3 regions of the Thiomonas sp. FB-Cd genome follow, and region 3 is predicted to be linked to each of the others. Evidence: predicted binding sites of a transcription regulator. Region 3 holds the regulator's gene; each other region holds the start of a gene.
What was found. Region 3 encodes sigma-54, which starts transcription at its own class of promoters, with help from an activator protein. Its sites were predicted from a motif close to TGGCANGNAANCTGCTTT; they were not measured.
Positions count from the first base shown of each region.

Region 1: CD04_RS0120755 (circularly permuted type 2 ATP-grasp protein) is a predicted target of sigma-54. The motif match lies at 1,666-1,683, and genes of this name have one in related genera.
Region 2: pqqA (pyrroloquinoline quinone precursor peptide PqqA) is a predicted target of sigma-54. The motif match lies at 1,505-1,522, and genes of this name have one in related genera.

Region 1 covers NZ_JPOE01000005.1:1,502,377-1,506,514, forward strand. Annotated here, with positions in the region: gene CD04_RS0120750 (DUF2126 domain-containing protein) at 1-1,449, opposite strand, end outside; gene CD04_RS0120755 (circularly permuted type 2 ATP-grasp protein) at 1,716-3,125, shown strand; gene CD04_RS0120760 (alpha-E domain-containing protein) at 3,149-4,111, shown strand.
Region 2 covers NZ_JPOE01000002.1:391,006-395,143, reverse strand. Annotated here, with positions in the region: gene CD04_RS0101935 (N-acetylmuramoyl-L-alanine amidase) at 1-378, shown strand, start outside; gene CD04_RS0101930 (alpha/beta fold hydrolase) at 536-1,435, opposite strand; gene pqqA (pyrroloquinoline quinone precursor peptide PqqA) at 1,593-1,667, shown strand; gene pqqB (pyrroloquinoline quinone biosynthesis protein PqqB) at 1,736-2,653, shown strand; gene pqqC (pyrroloquinoline-quinone synthase PqqC) at 2,662-3,375, shown strand; gene pqqD (pyrroloquinoline quinone biosynthesis peptide chaperone PqqD) at 3,372-3,656, shown strand; gene pqqE (pyrroloquinoline quinone biosynthesis protein PqqE) at 3,653-4,138, shown strand, end outside.
Region 3 covers NZ_JPOE01000005.1:1,320,929-1,325,066, reverse strand. Annotated here, with positions in the region: gene CD04_RS0119915 (thiol:disulfide interchange protein DsbA/DsbL) at 1-162, shown strand, start outside; gene lptA (lipopolysaccharide transport periplasmic protein LptA) at 302-949, shown strand; gene lptB (LPS export ABC transporter ATP-binding protein) at 946-1,743, shown strand; gene CD04_RS0119900 (RNA polymerase factor sigma-54) at 1,757-3,223, shown strand; gene rfaE2 (D-glycero-beta-D-manno-heptose 1-phosphate adenylyltransferase) at 3,254-3,769, opposite strand; gene CD04_RS0119885 (chloride channel protein) at 3,952-4,138, shown strand, end outside.

The DNA.
Region 1 (4,138 bases), 180 kb from region 3:
GCGGGAGTCGGCATCGCCGCTTGCGGCGATCAGTTCCTGGACGTTTTCGGGAAGGCGGCTTTCAGCCTGAGCTGCGTGCAAGGCGTCCTCGAAAGCGGGCATCAGGTAGCCGCCATTGAGCCCCAGCACTTCACACAGGCGCTTGCCGAACTGTGCCGCAGCGCTGGGATCGAGCGCCTTGGCGCCGGCTGCGGCCGGTCCCGCAAGCCATTGCGCGTCCCGCCACACGGGCTTGCCGTCGGTGCGCCAGTACGCCGTCATGGCCCAGCGCGGCAACGCCTCGCCTGGGTACCACTTGCCTTGGCCAAAGTGCAACAGCGCGCCGCTGGTGAATTGCGTTGACAGGCGGCGCAGCAGGGCACCGGCCATGCGCTCCTTGTCGGGGCCGAGTGCGGCGGTGTTCCATTGTGCCCCCTGCATGTCCAGCGCGGAAACGAAAGTGGGTTCGCCGCCTTGCGTCAGTCGAACGTCGCCCGCGCGCAGATCCGCGTCGATGCGGCGCCCCAGGGTGCGGATCGATTGCCATTGGGCTTCGGTATAGGGAAGGGTGACGCGGGGGTCCTCGAACACCCGCTGCACCGTCATGGTGAAGTCGAGGCGACTTTCGCAGGGGTCGGTCTTCCCAATAATGGGCGCAGCCGAGGACGGTTGGGCGCTTGCCGCCAACGGGATATGACCTTCTCCGGCGAACAGGCCGGATGTGGCGTCCAGTCCGATCCAGCCGGCTCCGGGCACATAAGCCTCGCACCAAGCGTGCAAGTCTGTGAAGTCGGCGCCAGGCCCGGCAGGTCCATCCAGCGGCTTGACGTCGGCCGTCAGCTGAATCAGATAGCCCGAGACAAAACGTGCGGCAAGGCCCAGGTTGCGCAGGATCTGCACGAGCAGCCAGGCGCTGTCGCGGCATGAGCCCGAAGCGTTACTCAGTGTGGCTTCGCAGCTTTGAATCCCGGGCTCCATGCGAATGAGGTAGGACACCGCGTGCTGCACGGCTTGGTTGGCGCGAACCAGGAGATCGGTGGTTGTGATGTGCGTGGGTAAGTCCGCCCGAAATGCATCCAGCCACGCCTGCTGTCGCGGCCCCACGGGGTCGCACTCCATAAATGGCGCGAGCTCGGTGCGCAATTCCTGCGGATAGGTGAAGGGAAATGGCTCGGCCCACGGTTCGACGAAAAAATCGAAGGGATTGATGACCGTCATGTCGGCCACCAGATCCACCGTCACTTCAAGTTCGCGCGTAGGCTCGGGAAAAGTCAGACGGGCGACGAAATTGCCGTAGGCATCCTGCTGCCAGTTGATGAAATGCCGGGCCGGTTTGGCCGTCAGGGAGTAGCTGAGGATCGGCGTGCGATTGTGTGTAGCAGGACGCAATCGCACCTCGTGTGGAGCAAGTTTCACCGGGCGGTCAAACCTGTAGCGGGTTTGGTGGTGAAGCGCAACGCGGATGGTCATGGCAAACCCAAGTGGACAGTCGTGCGCTTTATCCAGCAACCCTCGTGCCAAAGGTCTGGATGCCTTGCCGGATGCGGCACGCTTTGCGAATGGGGCGTTGGCTGGCATTGGTGTGCCGATTTGGTGCGCATGCGCCCGGTTGTGGTGCGTCGGCGGCATGACTTGCCCCGCGCTTGGATTTGCGCCCCATCGGCGTGCGGTGTTGAGGATGATTTCTGGCATGCGGCTTGCTGTGAAAGGGACCGAACCGTTCCGAGAGAAGCGACATGCAGGCCTATTCCGAGTGCGAGGGCTTTGGCAGCGAGAGCCGGCCAGCCTGGGCGCGTCTGACCACATGGATGCGCGAAACTGGCATGCCAGCGCTCGCGGCCAAGCAGGAAGAGGCACGGCTGGCGTTTTACCGCGAGGGCATCACCTTCGCCGTTTACGGCGAAGGTGGCGGTACCGAGCGCGCGATTCCCTTTGACATCCTGCCGCGCATCATCACGGCTGCCGAATGGGTCCATCTTCAGCGGGGCCTGGCGCAGCGGGTTCAAGCCCTGAACCTCTTCCTGGCCGACATCTATGGGCCGCAGCGCATCATCAAAGACAAGGTGATTCCGGCCCAGGGCATTCTGGACAACTCGCAATATCGCGCCGGAATGCAAGGGGTCAAGGTGCCGCGCGGCGTGTATGGCGCGATCTGCGGGATTGATCTGGTCCGTACCGCCGAGCAGGAGTTTTTCGTCTTGGAGGACAACCTGCGCGTGCCCTCCGGGGTGAGCTACATGCTCGAAAATCGCCGCATCCTCTCCTGGCTGGCTCCTGATCTGTTCGAGTTGCATCGTGTTGCGCCCATCGGCCATTACCCGGAGCTTCTCGACCTGACGTTGCGCGAACTGGCACCCAGTCACACGGACGACCCCACAGTGGTTGTGCTCACGCCGGGACCGTTCAACAGCGCATATTTCGAGCACGCCTTCCTGGCACAGAGCATTGGTGCCGAGCTGGTAGAGGGGCAGGATCTTTTCGTGGACGAGGGCTTTCTTTACATGAAGACGATTCGCGGCCCCCAGCGCGTGGACGTGATCTACCGGCGCATCGATGACGATTTCCTCGATCCCCGCGCTTTCCGCCCGGATTCCATGCTGGGCGTGCCCGGCCTGTTTGACGTGATCCGCGCAAAGCACGTCACCTTGGCCAACGCGGTTGGCACGGGCGTGGCCGACGATAAGTCCGTGTACCCCCATGTGCCAGCCATGATTCGCTACTACCTGAGCGAAGATGCCATCCTTCCCAATGTTCCGACCTTTACCCTGGGTGACACCAAGCAGTGCGGCCATGTACTGGCCAATCTGCATGAACTTGTCGTCAAGGAGGCTCAAGGCGCCGGCGGCTATGGCATGCTCATTGGTCCCAAGGCCAGCAAGAAGGAGCGCGAAGCGTTCGCCGAGCGGATCCGCGCCCACCCCGAAAAGTACATCGCCCAGCCAACCCTGGCGCTGTCGACCTGCCCGACGCTGGTGGACGAAGGCGTGGCGCCGCGTCACGTTGATCTGCGCCCCTACGTGCTGCAAGGCACGAGCATCCGCATGGTTCCCGGCGGACTGACACGCGTGGCTCTGGCGCAGGGATCCCTGGTGGTCAACAGCAGCCAGGGCGGTGGCACCAAGGATACCTGGGTGCTGCAGGAATGAGCGTTCGGTACAAGGAGCCCCCTATGCTTTGCCGCACTGCCTCCGATTTATTCTGGATGGGACGCGCCGTGGAGCGCGCTGAATCCATGGCCCGGCTTCTGGACCTGTCCCGACGGCTGGCCGCGCTGCCGGGCTCGCGAGGCGCCCAGGCGGGACATACCGTGTGGGCGCTGCCATTGCTGGCCACGGGATCCATTCCCCCGGGCATGGCCGGCGAGGACATGAAGCCGGCCGAGATGCTGTGGCGCTGCGTCCTCGACCGCGAGAATCCGTCCTCGGTCCTGGCTTGCGTGCAACTTGCGCGAGACGCGGCGCGCAACCAGCGCTCGGTGGTGCCCGCCGAGGTAGTGGCGCCCGTGCAGCTCATGCTGAGCAAAATGCGCAGCCTCAAGCGCCAGCATCTGGTCAACGGCGGATTGGGGCACGTGATCAGCGAAATCATGGCATTCTCCGATGCCTTTCGGGGTGTCACGTTCGCCACCATGCTGCGCAGCGAGCCTTGGCATTTTTTGCGCCTGGGCACTTTCCTCGAGCGTGCCGACGGCTCGGTGCGCATGTGGACGACCCAGGCCGATCCTGAGTTTTCCCTTGTACGGGATGGCCCCGACAGCCCACATGCCGCGTTTCATCGCGTCGCGATGCTGGAATCGGCCTCTGCGCTCATGCCACTGAGGCGCCTGCACGGCGAGCCCAACCGCAAGGGTGTGACCGACATGCTGCTGCGTCGACCGGATTTCCCACGCTCTGCGTCCTACTGTCTGATTGAGGCGCAAAAGGCTCTCGCATCGCTTCAGGTCAACCCCTCCGAGCCCACCTCGCGTCTGGTTGGCAAGGCCCTTGCCGGCGTGTCGTACCTGGAGCCCAAGGAAGATGCCGAAAGCATGTTTGCATTCGGCGCTGCTCGCCAGTTCGACATTTACGCCGCCGAGGCAGCGGTCGACGAGCGCTTTTTCGTTGCGAAAACCCCGCTGCGCCGCGCAGCCTGAGCCGCTCGGCATGCGTGGCTGGCGCCG
Region 2 (4,138 bases), on a different contig from region 3:
CAGCGCGAGAATGCCTCGGATGCGATTGGCGGCATCGATATCAACTCGCGCGACTACCAGGTCGCCAAGGTGTTGCTGGACATGTCCACCACCGCGCAAATTGACGCAAGCATGAAAATGGCTGAACCTACGCTGGCAAAAATGGGCAGCCTGGTGCACCTGCATTCGCGTCAGGTCCAACAGGCAGGCTTTGTTGTCCTCAAGTCCCCCACGGTGCCGTCAATGCTTGTGGAGACCGCGTTCATCAGTAACCCGGAAGAGGAAGCCCGCTTGCAAACCCCGGATTATCGCAAGCAGGTGGCCCGTGCGATTTTTGAAGGCATCCGTGCATACCTCACCACCAATCCTCCGCTGGCCAGACGCCGAACCTTGGTGTGACCCCTGCGGCGATCGGTGATCGGAAGACCGCGCCTGTAGGCATTGGGCCATGCGCAAAACCCTCAGCAGCATAACCCGCCGTGAACGGCAAAAAGCGCATAGGCGCGGCATTGAGCAGGGCATGAGACCCGTGGCGCGTACGCTGCTGAAGGCCTCCTCAAAGCCCCAGACTTGAAGGCGCGCTTAGATCCCGGATCCGGTCAAGCGCGGTGCGTAGAGTCTGCGACATCAGTGGATCACCCTCCAAATGGCCCGCGGGAATCCAATGCACTTGAAGGGACGGCAACCCGCCGCGCACAGTGAAGACGTTTTTCGGCGGGCACACTGCATCAAAACGTCCGTGCACTGCCACAATAGGCCAGTCGACTTGCCTTAACCGACGAACGACGAGACCAAGGAGATGTGATCCAAGCCAGCAGCGATGCGCCAAGTAATGCGCTTGGACACGATACTTGAACACCAGCGCCCGCATCGCCTTCACGTGAAGTTGCCGCGCACGACAGCCCTTGCGGATAAGGAGCTGGCGTTCATAATTATTCCAGGCGACAGCAAGTTGTTGTTGTCGCACAAGTGTTCCTTTCTGGAACACTGTTGCACAACGCTGGAACAGTTTGCTCACCAAACCAGGGCCCGCCGCCCTGTTAAGCGCTCGCCACGCCTGCGGCGCTTTGGTGCGGCTCCAACCGAAGAATCGGTTGGTTTCTTGCGCGGACGTCAGATAGAGGCTGCGCAGGAGCAGACCGTCCACGCGGTCCGGATGCGCTGCGGCATACGCAAGTGCAAGTGCCGACCCCCACGAACCGCCATAGACAATCCACCGTGCGATGCCCAGCGCTTGCCGAACCGCTTCGATATCGCGAACCAAAAGCTGCGTGCAATTGCGCCGCACGCTCCCGCGCGGGCGGGACTGACCACTCGCCCTCTGGTCGATCCACACTGCCCGGTAGCGTGTCAAATCGAACAAGCTGGGACTAACCCTGCTTCCACTTCCCGGGCCACCATGGACAATAAGAACCGGTCTTCCGCGAGGATTGCCACCCAATGTGACGTGGAGCATATGACCGTCTCCAACGTCAATTCGCCTCGTGCGGGCCAAGGGGTCGCTAGGCAAACGTGGCATTCGGGTTGGCATCGAAGTTGCTTTGTGGCGAACGGGTATCGACAGATCGGCCGGTACCTATCCCGTTAATTTTTTGACTTTGAGGAGACATGCAATGAAATGGACCAAGCCCGCCTACACGGACATGCGCTTCGGTTTTGAAATCACAATGTATATCGCCAACCGTTAAACAAGGCGGGCGGCGGTCGTTGCGCCGCCCGGCAAGAGCCCATTGAGTCTGCACACCACCTTTAGCGCATGAAAATCCGCATCCTCGGGTCGGCAGCAGGAGGGGGCTTTCCGCAGTGGAACTGTAATTGTCCGAATTGTGACGGGTATCGTCGCGGCACGCTTCGCGTCAGCAAACGCACACAATCGTCGATCACTGTCAGCGCAAATGGCGAGGACTGGGCACTGATCAATGCCTCGCCTGACATTTTGCAGCAGATCCAATCTTTCGCTCCCTTGCAACCGGCGCGTGCGTTGCGTGATACCGGTATTCGCGCGGTGGTGCTGATTGACGCACAGATCGACCATACGACCGGGCTTTACATGCTGCGCGAGAGTACGCGTCCGCTTGACATCTGGTGCACACAACCTGTGCGCGAGGACCTGAGCATTGGAAACCCCATTTTTCGTCTCCTTGACCATTTTTGCGGCGTGCGCTGGCACGAATTGCCCTTGGACGGAACCAAAGTGGGCATTGACGGGCTCGATGACCTCGCGTTCCAAGCGCACGCGCTTAAAAGCAAGGCACCGCCCTATTCACCCCATCGACAGTCGCCCCAACCGGGAGACAACATTGGTCTGACGATCACGGACACGCGCCGCAAGCGCAGCGCGTTCTATGCCCCTGGACTTGCCGAGATTGAACCGCATGTCTGGCAAGCAATGTGCGATGCGCATTGCGTGATCGTTGACGGGACATTCTGGACGAACAACGAAATGGAATCGCTCGGCTTGGCGCCCAAACGCGCGTTGGAACTCGGCCATCTACCGCAATCCGGACCGGGCGGCATGATGGAGCATCTGGCGCGTTTGCCCGCCGCCACACGCAAGCTCCTTATTCACATCAACAACACCAATCCGATTCTCAACGAGGACAGCGCCGAGCGCGCACAACTGGGCGCGCGGCAGATCGAGGTCTGCCACGACGGGCTGGATATCGAACTCTGAAGCAAACAATGAACGATAGCGTCGAGACCCTTACGCCCTGGAGCCACGAGACATTTGAAGCGAGGCTCCGCGAAAGGGGCACGGCGTACCACATCCACCATCCGTTTAATGTCATGCTTAACGCGGGGCGCGCCTCGCAGGACCAGATCAAGGGCTGGGTCGCCAACCGCTACTACTACCAGATCTCGATACCGGTAAAGGACGCAGCCGTGCTCTCCAACTGCCCGGACCGCGAGGTGCGTCGGCAATGGATCCAGCGCATCCTCGACCATGATGGACATGGCGATGATCCGGGCGGGATTGAGGCATGGATCCGCCTGGGCTTGGCCGTTGGGCTGCGCCGGGAGGAAATCGAGGATCTGCGTCATGTCGTCCCGGGAAACCGCTTCGCTGTGGATGCCTACGTAAACTTCTGCCGCCAGCGCCCATGGCAGGAAGCGGTGTGCGCCTCGCTTACCGAGTTGTTCGCCCCGAAGATCCACAAGGAACGCCTAGCCAATTGGCCACAGCACTATCCCTGGATCGATTTGGCAGGACTGCAATACTTTCGCAATCGCACCACACAGGCCCGGCGAGACGTCGAACAGGGCCTGTCGATCACGTTGAACTATTTCAATACGTGGCAGATGCAGCAACGTGCACTGCAAATCCTTCAATTCAAACTCGACGTGCTGTGGCAAATGAATGATGCCATGGCGCTCAAATATGGGGTGACCGCGTGAGTGCCATAACTGACTCGACGAAGGATCAGCGGCCCAGGATTTCCAGCCGCTTTCGACTTCAATGGGAAGATGTTCAGGGTGCCTGGGTACTGCTCTATCCTGAGGGCATGGTCAAACTCAATGACAGTGCCGGCGAGATCATGAAACGCTGTGACGGCGCGCGCGACGTGCAGCAAATCGTCGCGGATCTGGAACAGGCCTTCGATGCCCAAGGCTTGGCGGGCGACGTATCGAGTTTCCTCGATATCGCGACAAAGCACCTGTGGATTGAATGGGCATGACCACAACGCCCCGTCCAGGACCGCCACTGTGGCTCCTGGCCGAGTTGACCTATCGCTGCCCGCTGCATTGCATCTTTTGCTTCAATCCCGTGAACTTTGCAAACGTCGACAAAGAGCTGACGACTCGGGACTGGTGCCGTGTGCTGCGTGAGGCACGCGCATTGGGCGCCGTGCAGTGTGGCTTCTCCGGCGGCGAACCGCTACTGCGCGACGATCTGGAGGAGATCATCGCGGAAGCCCACAGTCTTGGTTTTTACACGAATTTGCTGACGTCGGGCGTCGGCCTTACGCAACAGCGCGCCCAACGACTGAAGGCGGCTGGCCTGGATCACGTGCAACTTTCGTTTCAGGATTCGACCCAGGAGTTGAACGATTTTCTCTCGCATACTCGGACGTTCGCGTTAAAGGAGCGAGTAGCCAAATTGATCAAAGATAACGGCTGGCCAATGGTGATGAATGTCGTCATCCATCGCCTCAACATT
Region 3 (4,138 bases):
GTCACGGATTACCAGATCCAGGGCGTGCCAACCATGGCGGTGCAGGGCATGTACACGACATCGGCCTCCATGCCTCAGACTCCCACAAACGAGAAGGTTCTCCAAGCGGTGGATTACCTCATCCAGCAGGTTCGCCAAGGCATGACGAAGTCTGCCAAGTAACCGCGGAATCTGGCTTTACCGCCGACGCCAGGACCTGCGCGGGGCAGGTCCGCATCATGCCTTGGCCTGTACGCCTGATGCGGCAGCGCGTCAGCACATGACACCGGCAGGACTGGCACAGATGCCTACAATGCAAGGCATGAAAGCAAACTTCATGCCCATGCTTCGCTCCGCCGCTCTGCTGTTCTTGAGTCTGCTGGTGTGCGTGCCCGGCGGCGTGTGTGCTCAGGCGCTGGCGACTGACCAATCGCAGCCCGTGCACGTCGAAGCGGATGCGATGCAGTACAACGACGTGAAGCAGACCAGCGTGTTCACGGGAAACGTCGTGGTCACGAAGGGGTCGATGGTGATCCGCGCAGCCAAGGTCGAGGTGCGTCAGACGCCTGATGGCTACAGCGACGCCATCGCCTATGGAAGTCCGAGCAAGCTCGCCACCTACGAGCAGACCATGGATGCCCAGGCTGGCGAGCCCACACCGGCCATCCACGGCCAGGCCGTCACGATCGACTACAACGGCAAAACAGATGTCGTAACGTTCACCGGCCAAGCCATGCTTGACCGCTTGCTCAATGGCAAGCTGAGCGATCGTGCGCAGGGGCAAGTCATCACCTATAACGGTCTGACTGACGTCTTTGCCGTCGTCGGTGGCAAGGGCGGCGCCACACCGTCCAATCCGGATGGTCGTGTGCGGGTCATGCTCTCGCCGCGCCATGCGCAGGCCCCAGCGGGGTCCTCGCAGCCTGCGCCCGCGCTCAAGCTATCACCGAAGCTTGGACCCCAGCCATGAGCGCTGCCACATTGGAGCCGAGGGAGGCACTCGAGCAGACGCATGCTCAACCCGGGGGCCTATTGAGCGTGCGGCGCCTACAAAAGCGCTATGGGGGGCGCACCGTGGTGCGCGACGTGAGCTTGGACGTGCGCGGCGGCGAAGTGGTCGGCCTGTTAGGGCCTAACGGCGCCGGCAAGACGACGTCTTTTTACATGATCGTCGGGCTTGTGCGCGCCGATGGCGGCGAAATTCATCTCAACGGGCAAGACATTACGCACCAGCCGATGTACCGGCGCGCGCGCCTGGGATTGTCCTATCTGCCGCAAGAGGCGTCGATCTTCCGGGGTTTGACGGCGTCCGAGAACGTGCGTGCGGTCCTGGAGCTACAGCGCGACGCCACCGGCCGGGCGCTGAAAAAAGCCGAAATCGATGCCCGACTCGGGCAGCTGCTGCGTGAGTTGCATGTCGAGCATCTCGCCGAAAGTCCCGCCCCTGCGCTGTCCGGTGGCGAACGGCGGCGGGTTGAGATCGCGCGCGCACTGGCCACCAACCCGCAGTTCATCCTGCTCGACGAACCCTTCGCCGGCATCGACCCCATTGCCGTGATCGAGATCCAGCGCATTGTGCAGTTTCTCAAGTCGCGGGGCATCGGCGTGCTGATTACCGATCACAACGTACGCGAGGCCCTGGGAATCTGCGACCACGCCTGCATCATCAGTGAAGGCAGCGTCCTGGCGCTGGGCAAACCGGAGGAAATCGTCAACAACCCGGCCGTGCGGAAGGTCTACCTTGGCGAGAGCTTCCGCCTTTGAGCAGGGACCGGCCATGAAACAAACGCTCAATCTCCGCCTCTCGCAACATCTGGCGCTCACGCCCCAGTTGCAGCAATCGATCCGCCTCCTCCAGCTCTCCACCCTGGAGCTCCATCAGGAGGTCGAGCAGATGTTGGAAGCCAATCCGTTCCTTGAGCACGAGGAAGGTGACGCTGAATCCGAAACGCCGGCCGAAGCACTGGCTGCGGCCGATACGGTCGATCCACGCAAGGAATCCGCCGAAGAGACGCAAGAGCTCAAGCTCGACCAGGAAGACTGGCAATCTGGCGCCGAGCAGGGTGAGTGGGATGCAGCGCCAGGCGAGACTTGGCAGGGCAGCAGCGGCGAGGCTGACGACGACTTCGACCCCTTGGGCTTGGCCCATGTGAATATTGACCTGCGTGCGCATTTGCGCAGCCAGCTCGCTGGCCTGAGCCTGTCCTTGGCAGACCGTGGCGCGGCTGAAGCGATCATCGACTCGCTGGACGACGACGGCTATTTGCTGGAAGGTCCGGACCAGCTTGCCGCCGAACTCAATCCACAAGCCAGCGACGAGGACCGGGAGGCGCTCGCCGACGCACTGCGCATGGGACTCAAGCTCGTCCAGAGCTTCGACCCTGCCGGTGTGGGTGCCACCACGCTTGCGGAGTGCATGTGCCTGCAGCTTGGCCGCGAACCGCCGAGCCCACAGCGCGATCTGGCCAAGGCGCTGTGCGCCGGCGGACACCTGGAGCTGCTGTCCAAGCGCGACTGGAAGCGCTTGTCTCGTGCCCTGGAAGCGGACGAGGCGGCGTTGCGTGACGCGCAGCAGCTTATCGCGCGTCTGGATCCGCACCCAGGGGCGCGCTTCGCGCCTTCGACCGCGCAAGCCGTCACCCCCGATGTGATCGCCCGACGCGTGGGTCGCCGGTGGCGCGCAGTGCTCAACCCCGAGGTCATGCCCAAGCTGCGTATCAACAGCCTGTATGCCGAACTGCTGCGCCGCTCACGCGACGGCGCAGGCCTTTCGGGCCAGCTGCAGGAGGCACGCTGGTTCGTTCGCAATGTGCAGCAGCGCTTTGAAACCATCGAGCGTGTGGCGCAGGCGGTGATCGAGCGGCAACAGAACTTCTTTAGTCACGGCGAACTCGGCATGCGTCCGCTCGTCCTGCGTGAAATCGCGGATGAACTGGGGCTGCATGAATCCACCATCTCGCGCGTGACCACGCAGAAATACGTACTCACGCCCTATGGCACCTTCGAGCTGAAATATTTCTTCGGCTCGGGCTTGTCGACCGATACTGGCGGCAGTGCCTCGAGCACTGCGGTACGCGCCATCATTCGCAGCATGGTGCAGGAGGAAAACCCGACCGCGCCATTGTCGGACGGCGAGATCGCCGAGAGGCTGGCCGCTCAAGGCATTAGTGTGGCCCGACGCACCGTTGCCAAGTACCGCGAAGCGCTGCGCATACCACCCACGGCACAGCGCAAGAGCGCCTAGGCAGTTGGCCTAACCGCAGGCAAGAAGGGTTCAGTCGCGCGCGGCGCGGATGCGCTGCACGAGATTGGTTGTGGAGCGTCCTGCCACCAAGGGAATGGCCAGAGCCTTTCCGCCCCAGGTTCGCACCAGCGCCGTCTCAGCCAGGCTTTCAATGGCATAGTCGCCGCCCTTGACGTACACATCAGGGCGAACCTGCTCCAGAAGCGCAAGCGGAGTGCTTTCGTCGAATAGCGTAACCAGGCTCACGCTTTCCAGCGCCGCCAGCACGACGGCACGATCGTCTTGCGGGTTGAGCGGGCGCTCCGAGCCCTTATTCAGCGTGCGCACCGAGCCGTCGGAATTCAGGCCCACCATCAGGCTTGCCCCCAGAGCGCGCGCCTGCGCCAAATAGGTCACATGTCCACGGTGCAGGATGTCGAAGACCCCGTTGGTGAACACGAGCGGGCGCGGCAGGGCCGCCACGGCCCGAAGCAGCAGAGTCCTCGGGCAGACCTTCCGCAAGAAGGGGAGGTCCACGAGCGCATTGGAGAGTGGGTGACCGGACATGTTGCTCATTGTCGCAAAGCCGGAGCCGCACCCGGTTGCGCGCCTCATCAAAGCGGGACACGCCGGGCGCCGGCGCTCCCGTCATTCACCAATTTTCACGCTCTTCCGCCACGCGAACCGATACCATTTGCGCTTGCCAATTGCCTCGCCGCGATGGCCGCGCGAAACCTACCCGACACGCCATGTCTGAATCCACCTTCTCGGACCGCCTGCACGCACTGCTCGCCCAAATGCGCTTTGGGCTTGATCCGATGGTGCCCATGATGCTGATCGCTGCTGCCGTCGGGTTCGTCAGCTCGGTGGCGGTGGAGGGATTTCGCCAGACGATGTATGCGGTGATCCGGATTTACAGCACGCATGAGCATTTGG